One region of the Cupriavidus sp. PET2-C1 genome, then DNA from elsewhere that is predicted to be linked to it. Evidence: predicted binding sites of a transcription regulator. Region 1 holds the regulator's gene; each other region holds the start of a gene.
What was found. The regulator sigma-54, encoded in region 1, starts transcription at its own class of promoters, with help from an activator protein. The targets are predictions, from matches to a motif close to TGGCANGNAANCTGCTTT.
Positions count from the first base shown of each region.

Region 2: ACX12D_RS34250 (methanol/ethanol family PQQ-dependent dehydrogenase) is a predicted target of sigma-54. The motif match lies at 1,294-1,311, and genes of this name have one in related genera.
Region 3: ACX12D_RS25985 (GTP cyclohydrolase II) is a predicted target of sigma-54. The motif match lies at 851-868, and genes of this name have one in related genera.
Region 4: ACX12D_RS31320 (collagen-like triple helix repeat-containing protein) is a predicted target of sigma-54. The motif match lies at 1,054-1,071, and genes of this name have one in related genera.

Region 1 is NZ_CM137259.1:493,322-495,522, reverse strand. It holds gene lptB (LPS export ABC transporter ATP-binding protein) at 1-438, shown strand, start outside; gene ACX12D_RS02275 (RNA polymerase factor sigma-54) at 574-2,049, shown strand; gene hpf (ribosome hibernation-promoting factor, HPF/YfiA family) at 2,099-2,201, shown strand, end outside.
Region 2 is NZ_JBTNRJ010000003.1:123,192-125,392, forward strand. It holds gene ACX12D_RS34250 (methanol/ethanol family PQQ-dependent dehydrogenase) at 1-1,164, opposite strand, end outside; gene ACX12D_RS34255 (hypothetical protein) at 1,591-1,989, shown strand.
Region 3 is NZ_CM137260.1:1,335,962-1,338,162, reverse strand. It holds gene ACX12D_RS25990 (acyltransferase family protein) at 1-627, shown strand, start outside; gene ACX12D_RS25985 (GTP cyclohydrolase II) at 922-2,160, shown strand; gene ACX12D_RS25980 (URC4/urg3 family protein) at 2,157-2,201, shown strand, end outside.
Region 4 is NZ_CM137260.1:2,532,443-2,534,643, forward strand. It holds gene ACX12D_RS31310 (collagen-like triple helix repeat-containing protein) at 1-531, opposite strand, end outside; gene ACX12D_RS31315 (hypothetical protein) at 530-712, shown strand; gene ACX12D_RS31320 (collagen-like triple helix repeat-containing protein) at 1,234-2,201, shown strand, end outside.

The DNA.
Region 1 (2,201 bases):
GCGGTGCTGGAGCTGCAGCTCAACGATGGCAAACCCCTGGGCAAGGCCGAGATCGAGCGCCGGCTGGACACCCTGCTGGATGACCTGCAGATTGCCCACCTGCGCGACAACCCGGCGCTGTCGCTGTCCGGCGGCGAGCGCCGCCGCGTGGAAATCGCCCGCGCGCTGGCCTCCGCGCCGCGCTTCATCCTGCTCGACGAGCCCTTCGCCGGTGTCGACCCGATCGCGGTGGGCGAAATCCAGCGCATCGTCAGCTTCCTCAAGGCACGCAATATCGGCGTGCTGATCACCGACCACAACGTGCGCGAGACGCTGGGCATCTGCGACCACGCCTACATCATCAGCGAAGGCGCGGTGCTGGCGTCCGGGCAGCCTGAGGACATCATCGCCAACGAGTCGGTGCGCAAGGTCTACCTGGGCGAGAACTTCCGCATGTAAGGGCGCGCGGCGCCTGCCGCGCATCGGCCCCCGGGCGGCTTCGGTGTCGCCTTTTATCCTTCAAACGATCATAGCGACATCAGCGATAGCAATTTCCGTTCCATCAGTACGGAAGTTGAGCATAAAATAGGTCGCATGAAACCGTCGCTACAGCTCCGCCTCTCGCAGCATCTCGCGCTTACGCCGCAACTCCAGCAGTCGATCCGGCTGCTGCAACTGTCCACGCTTGAACTGCAGCAGGAAGTGGAACAGGCGCTGACCGAGAACCCCTTGCTCGAGCGTGAGAACGACTGGCTGGACAGCCCGTTGCGCGTGTCTTCGGACGGCTCGGTGAACCTGCAGAGCGCGCCCGCGCCGGCGCCCGCCGATGGCCAGGGCACCAGCGAGAACCGCCCGGATGGCGCCCCCGAAGCCGACGACAGCTACTCCGACAGCAACGAGGACTACGGCAGCGATTGGAGCCTGGACGACTTCGCCCGCCGCCCGCAAGGCGAAGACGACGAAAAGACCCCGATGCAGCTGCGCGACGCCGAGCCCACGCTGCGTGAACACCTCATGGAACAGCTGGCGCCGCTCAAGATTTCCCTGCGCGACAAGGGGCTGGCTATCTTCCTGGTCGAATCCCTGGACGATGACGGCTACCTGAGCACCACGCTCGAGGAAATCTGCAGCGAGCTGCCGGAGGAGCTCGAGTTCGAGGTCGACGAGATCCAGGCTGTGCTCACGCTGCTGCAGAGCTTCGATCCGCCGGGCGTCGGGGCACGCAACGCCGCCGAGTGCCTGGCGCTGCAATTGCGCAGGCTCAAGCATCCGCAGCGCGAACTGGCGCTGAGCATCGTCACCAACCACCTCGAGCTGCTGGCGGTGCGCGATTACACGCGCCTTAAAAAGGCGCTGCAAGTGGACGAACCGGAACTCAAGGCCGCCCATGAACTGATCCGCTCGCTCGCGCCCTATCCCGGCCATGCCTACAGCCGGCCGGAAGCGGATTTCGTGGTGCCCGATGTTTTTGTTCGAAAGTTGAGCGGCGGATGGATCGCCCATCTCAACCCGGATGTGATGCCGCGGCTACGCATCAACGACATGTACGCGCAGATTTTGCGCGGTGCAAAAGGCGACGCGGGCGCGGCCGGATTGCAGCAAAAGCTGCAGGAAGCACGCTGGTTGATCAAGAATATCCAGCAAAGGTTCGACACGATATTGCGCGTCGCACAAGCCATTGTCGAACGTCAAAAGAACTTCTTCACCCACGGTGAAATTGCGATGCGCCCCTTGGTTTTGCGGGAGATTGCCGATACACTGGGTTTACACGAGTCCACCATCTCTCGGGTGACTACCAATAAATACATGGCAACGCCGATGGGGACTTTCGAGCTGAAGTATTTTTTCGGCTCTCACGTATCCACAGAAACCGGCGGCGCGGCCTCATCAACGGCAATCCGTGCGTTGATCAAGCAATTGATAGGAGCCGAAGACGCTAGGAACCCCTTGTCCGACAGCCGGATTGCCGAATTGCTCGGCGAGCAAGGCTTTGTGGTGGCACGGCGTACCGTTGCCAAATACCGCGAAGCGCTCAAGATTCCCGCGGTCAATCTCCGTAAGACTTTGTAGCCGAGCTGCATCGCCTGCCTGATGCAGCTCTTTCAGAAGGAGAAACGCTATGAACTTCAAGATCAGTGGACACCACTTGGACATCACGCCCCCTCTGCGTGAGTACGTGGAAACGAAACTGGAGCGTATCGTCAGGCATTTCGATCAAGTCA
Region 2 (2,201 bases), on a different replicon from region 1:
GGGGCGCCCGCTCTTCATGTCGATCTTGGATGCCCAGTTGATGGTCGGGTCGTATTTCTCCGCCACCAGCAATTCGCCGGTCTCGCGGTTGAGCGTGTAGCCGAAACCGTTGCGGTCCAGGTGCACCAGCGTGGGTACCTTCTTGCCCTTGATGTCCAGGTCGGCCAGCACGTTCTCGTTGACGCCGTCGTAGTCCCACTCGTCGTGCGGCGTCATCTGGTAGACCCACTTGGCCTTGCCGGTATCCAGGTCCCGCGCGAACAGCGTCATCGACCACTTGTTGTCGCCCGGACGCTGCGCCGGATTCCACGTGCCCGGGTTGCCGCTGCCGTAGTAGACCAGGTTCAGCTTGGGATCGTAGGCATACCAGCCCCAGGTGGTGCCGCCGCCCAGCTTCCACTGGTCGCCCTTCCAGGTCTTGACCGAGGAGTCCTTGCCGACCGGCGCCATCTTGCCGTCGGTCCAGGTCATGGTGGTTGCCGGATCGAACAGCAGCTCGTTGTCGGGGCCTGTGCTAAAAGCGGTCCAGATCTTCTTGCCCGTCTTCAGGTCATAGGCGAGCAGGCGGCCGCGCACGCCGAATTCGCCGCCGGAGATGCCGGTGATGACTTTGTCCTTGAAGACGTGCGGGGCGTTGGTATTGGTCTCACCGACCTTGGGATCGCCGTTCTTGACGGTCCACATGACCTTGCCGGTCTTCGCATCGAGCGCCACCAGGGTGGTGTCGGCCTGCTGCAGCAGGATCTTGCCATCGCCGTAGGCCAGGCCGCGGTTGACGGTGTCGCAGCACATCACCGGCACCACGTTGTTTTCCTGCTTGGGCTCGTACTTCCACTTGAAGGACTGGTCCTTCAGGTTGATCGCGATCACCTTGTTCGGAAACGGCGAGTGGATGAACATCGTATCGCCGATCACCAGCGGCGAGCCTTCGTGGCCTCGCAGCACGCCGGTGGACACCGTCCACGCAACCTGCAGGTTTTTCACGTTGCCGGCGTTGACCTGCTTGAGCTCGCTGTAGCGATGGTTGGCATAGTCGCCAGCCTGTGCTGCCCAATTGGCCGGATTGGCCACCAGCTTGTCCAGCTCGGCATCCGCGCGTGCGGTAAATGACGCGGTGGCTGTGGCAAGCATCGCCATCCCCACCATCATGGTCCGGAATTTCATGTCTCCTCCGTCTTTCTTTACGTGACAAAGTCTGGATCCCGCTTCCTGCGCGCCGCCTCCGGCTCCTCAACTAAAACTGATTGCGCGGGTTGCGAACCTGGCAGCCGTCGGAAAGGTGCCGCGCAGGCTTCTGCACGATCCATGCCCGAGCCGCGCAGTCGCCGCTTGCAAGGCGAGTGTGCGGTTGGTCTTGAGCGCTTCGTGCCCGGCGGGCATTCACGCTGCGTCGCCCGGCCGGCACGAAGCGCTCCCATTCGTTCCAGGCAGGGGCGCGAGGCCGGGACAATATGTGTCAGAACTGGACCAGAAAGACGGCGTAGCGGGTTCGCGCGGCACCGTGGCGGGATGGCGCGCGACTTGCATCGTTATTGGGACAAGATTGCACAAGACGTTCCAAAGAAAGCGCACACTACGAGGAGACCCCGCATGCAGCCCTCCATCTTCGGCCTCCGGCAGCTTGCCTGCGTGCTGGCGGCATTGTCCATGGTTCCCGCCGGCGCGCAAACCGCTCAAGACCTGCCTGCCAACAACTACCCCACTACCGCCCGCGTCGAATATGTGGGCGAGTGCATGGCAAGGAACGGCGGTGCCTACGTGTACCTGCACAAGTGTTCGTGCGCGATCGACCGGATCGCGGCGCAACTGCCATATGACGAGTATGTCGAATCGTCTACCTTCGCCAGGTACGCCACGCTCGGCGGCGAAGGCGGCGCGATATTCCGCGATCCGGAATACGGCAAGCACGCCGCCAAGCGCTATCGCGGCATCCAGGACGATGCGCTGCGCGCCTGCGGTGTTTCGCTGGCGACGCGGGCCGCGCGCTGAATTCGGCGCCGCCGGGAAACCTGAGGGTTTCCGCCCCGTTGATGCGATCGGAAGTCCGGCCTATAGTGTCACCTCTTCACACAAGATCGGCTTCCATCCGCATAACCACAGGCGCCGGTTTCTTTATTGCATCGCAGCGATTGCACTGCGGCGATTGCATAGCAACAGTTCGCGCCACGCCAGATTGCACCGCACAAAAGAGCCCGCAGGCT
Region 3 (2,201 bases), on a different replicon from region 1:
GCATTGTGGGCAGCCCGCCGCTGCGAGCAATGGTTCGACGTGGGCGGCAGCCCGATGGGCCCGCTGGTGGTGGCCGGGCTGGTGCTGGCTTCGCTGTTCTGGTTCAACCGTGATGCCACGTGGGATATCTGGGCGATTTATTTCTTTGGCGCCTACGGCTTGGGCACGCTGGCCTTCTGGGCATCCGAGCCTGAGCGTTCGCCGGTGGCATTGCTGGTGTTGTGCACCGTGGTGCTGGCAGCGTTGGCCGTGGATTTCCGGCTGCGCATCGCGGTGGCGCTGGTGATCGCGCTCGTGCTCGCCACGGCGCGCCGTGGCGGTTGGCTTGAGCACTGGCCGCAGGCCCGGTTCCTGGCGTTTTTCGGGCGTATTTCCTACTCGGTGTTCCTGGTGCATTTCCCGATTTGCCTGGTGGTCAATGCCCTGCTCTTCCATCTGGCGCCGCACCAGCCCGTGCTCAATGCGCTCGGCATGGTGCTGGCCTGGCTGCTTAGCAACGCCGCTGGCGCCTTGTTCCATCGCTACGTGGAGAGCGGTGCACCGTTGCGTGCATTGCGCCTGGCGCTATGGCCGGCTGCCCCTGAGCCGGTCCAGCGGCAGCCGGCGGGGCAGTCACGGTCATCCTGACCGACCGATAGCCCCGATCGTCCCGATAGTCCCGATAGTCCCGATAGCGCTTCCGGTTTATCCGAAGGCACATCCAGCGGCACCCGGCCCCAGCGGCCCGGTGCCGCTTTTACATGGTGCCTATGCACCAGGACTAGCGCTGGCCGCGGCGCTGGCGCACAGGCACGGTGCGCCAGCGGTATCGTGCGGTGTGCAACACAGGGTAAAAACGAGCATTGGGATATGGCACGAAGGTTGCCTACTATGGAATCGTAAACCTGACCGTTTGGTCAGGATTCACGTTCCGAGGCTGCCATGTCCGATCATATTGTCCTGACCTCGCACGCGCGCCGCGACAAGCCGGCCGAGCCAATCCACTGGGGGGCCGCCACGGCAGCGGAGCGCGGTCCCGTGATCGCGAGCCTGACCAATCCGGCTCAGCGCAATGTGATCGGCACCCATTCCGGCGCTTACGCGGTCTACCGCGCGCTGGCAGTCGCGTCCGGCAAGCTGCAGCGAGACCACCGCGCCGATCTCACCGATACCTCGCCGGCTGACGCCATCGGGCCCCACCCGCAGTGGGGCGACCCGGACAAGATCGTCTCGATGGATCCCTGGGGTCACCTGGTTTCCAGCGCCTTCGGCGACCGGATCGCCGCGGGCATCGATATCCGTCCCTCGATCGCCATTACGCGCGCCCACATCAACATGCCGGAACTGATGGGCGCCATCGCGGCGGGCCGGCTCACGCCAGACGGGCAGATCCTTCATGCCAATGGCGACGTGCGGGTCACCAAAGCCGCGATCGATCCGGTCTGGTACCTGCCGGGACTGGCGCGCCGCTTCGAGATCAAGGAAAGCATGCTGCGCCGCAGCCTGTTCGAGCAGACCAGCGGCATGTTTCCGGAACTGGTCACGCGCCCCGACCTGAAAGTGTTCTTGCCGCCGATCGGCGGCATGACCCTGTACTTCTTCGGCGATGTCAGCCAGCTTGGCAAGCCCGAGACCAAGGTGGCCTGCCGCGTGCACGACGAGTGCAACGGCTCGGACGTGTTCGGCTCCGACATATGTACCTGCCGGCCGTACCTGGCCCACGGCATCGAGGTGTGCATCGAGATGGCGCAGCAGGGCGGTGTCGGGCTGGTGGTCTATAACCGGAAGGAAGGCCGGGCACTGGGCGAGGTAACCAAGTTCCTGGTCTACAACGCCCGCAAGCGCCAGGTTGGCGGCGACCGGGCCGAGACTTATTTCGCACGCACGGAATGTATCGCCGGCGTGCAGGACATGCGCTTCCAGGAGCTCATGCCCGATGTGTTCCATTGGCTCGGCATCAAGCGTATCGACCGCTGGGCTTCAATGAGCAATATGAAGCATGGGGCGCTTACCGCTCAGGGTATCGAGGTGGTTGAGCAGGTTGCGATTCCCGATGCACTGATCCCGGCCGATGCCCGCGTGGAAATTGACGCCAAGGTGGCGGCTGGCTACTTCACGAGCTATACCCCGCCCGACGCGGAAGAACTCGCGCTGGCCAAGGGTAGAGGACTGCACGAATGAACGAGATACCCGAAGCGGGTGGCGTCCGCGGCGCCGCGAAT
Region 4 (2,201 bases), on a different replicon from region 1:
GAGCGGGTTGGTGGCATTAGGGATGTTGCCCAGGCCGTTTTGCACGCCGTTGCCCAGGGTGCTGACCGCGGCGCCGAGCGAGCCGACCACGCCGCCCAGGCCATCCTTGGATTGGGTCGAGAGAATCGGCAGGTTGGTGTTCTTGATCTGCGTGCCGAGGTCGCTCACAGCGTTGCCGGCCGAGGTTACGACGCCACCCGCCTGATCGACGATCTTGCTGGTCGGCGTCAGCGCGGCCGTGTTGCCACCGTTATTACCGCCATTGTTGCCGCCGTTATTGCCACCGTTGTTGCCGCCATTGTTTCCGCCGGAATTGCCACCGTTGCTGCCACCGCCCGTGCCGGCGTTGGTGCCGCCGCCGCTGCCGGTGGTGCCGGTGGTGCCGGTGGTGCCTGCGCTGGTACCGCCGCCATTGCTGCTGCCCGCACTGCTGCCGGTATCCATGGACGTCGTGCCGCCACCGCTTGCGCAACCGCCAAGTGCCAACAGCGAGCCGAGCAGTGCCGTGATGAGGATCTGTTGAGTACGCATGACCTTTTCCCTTTTTTCTTCTCGTCGTGAAATCACGGTGCGCGTGGCGCCTGCCGTGGTGTCACTGCATAGCGCAAAGGGTGTGCCAGTGCGTGCCCGCATGCCGCCGGACCGCGCGCGGACACCCGATAAAAACGTGCCAGGCCTTGCCACGCCTGGGTTTGAAGAGGATGAGACATAGCCGGGAAAGGACCAGACATGAGCGCGCTGCGCGGTGTTTCGGTGTTACGCGTTACGTAACGCGGTGGCGCCAATAGGGAACAACGCGGACTTGTTCCCTGCGCCGCGGCCGCATGCCACCGTGTCGGCAGCGCGTGGGCAGACGGTGGGTGCGCAGTTGCACATCGGGAACATCGAGGGGGGAACACGTTACGTAGCACGTAACACGCCGCGCGGCATGGGGCCGCCTTGTAGTGCCACGCGACGAGTGACTGGCCCATGCTCGCCATCCCGCGTCAAACAACGGTTTGCGCGGCGGCGCCAGGGTTGATGGACTGCATTGCGGGCTGCGTGCCACGTGGGTGGCACGCAGCTTGCGGTATTGGCTCCCGACAAGCGCGGCGCACAGCGCGGCGCGGAGCAAACGCCCCAGTCGTATTGCGGTATTGCGTTCCGCGCTCAAGGCTTCGCATGCATCGTCCAAGAGCCAATTCGATTGCAGTTCCAAAGGAGAACCTTCCGCGAGGAAGACCAGGAGATCCCATGAAAGCGCATTTCGCCCCGATGTCATCCATGACCCTCGCCTGTGCCGCCGCACTGTTGCTGCTGGCAGGTTGCTCCTCCGGCGGATCCGGCAGCGGCGTGAGCCCCAGCGCCGTCACGCCAACCACGCCTCCTCCGAACAAACCGGCTGCGACGCCCGACATCACGCCCACCGCCAAGGTCACTGAAGGCGCGGGCAATACGGTGGTGGCAACGGGCAATGCGGTGAGCGATATCGGCAAGCAGATCCAGGCTGCGCAAGTGCCGCTGCTTCCTGACGCCACGCGCAACGCGCTCGGCGGCGTAGTGGTAAACGCGGGTAACACGGTCGGCACGCTAGGCGTGGGTGTGCGCGACGGCCTTGGCAATATGGGTGCAGTCACCGATCCGCTTGGCATCACCGTGTCCAGCACGGGCAACGTGGTGCAGAAAGCCGGCGTCACGGTATCGAGCGCGGGTGATCTCGTGAGCAGCCTCGGTACCGGGCAACTGGCGCCGCTAGGTGCGGTGACGACACCCGTGGGCGGCCTGGTCAATCAGGTTGGCGGCGCGGTGACGATGGCCGGCGGCAAGCTCGGCGAGGCGCTCTCGACCGGCCCCGTGGCGCAAGTCACCGGCAGCGTGAGCAAGGTGATCGTGCCGCTGACCACGCAGCTCACCACCGTTACACAAACGGTTGGCGGAGCCACTGGCCTTGGCGCGCCGCTGGACAAATTGCTGGCCACCCTTGGCAACTCCGTGGCCAGCGGCGGCAGCCTGCTGACCAACGCCCAGGCCCCGTTGGTCTCCAGCCTCGGCGGTGTCGTGACCGAAGCCGGCAAGACCGTCGCCGGGGCCGGTGTGCTGGTGCACGGCAACGGCACCGGCGGCAATCCGCTCGGCGGGTTGCTCGGCAACCTGCCCCTGGGTGGCATCGCGGGCGGTTCCGGCTCGGGCACGGGCGCAGGCGCAGCAGGCGCGCTGGCACC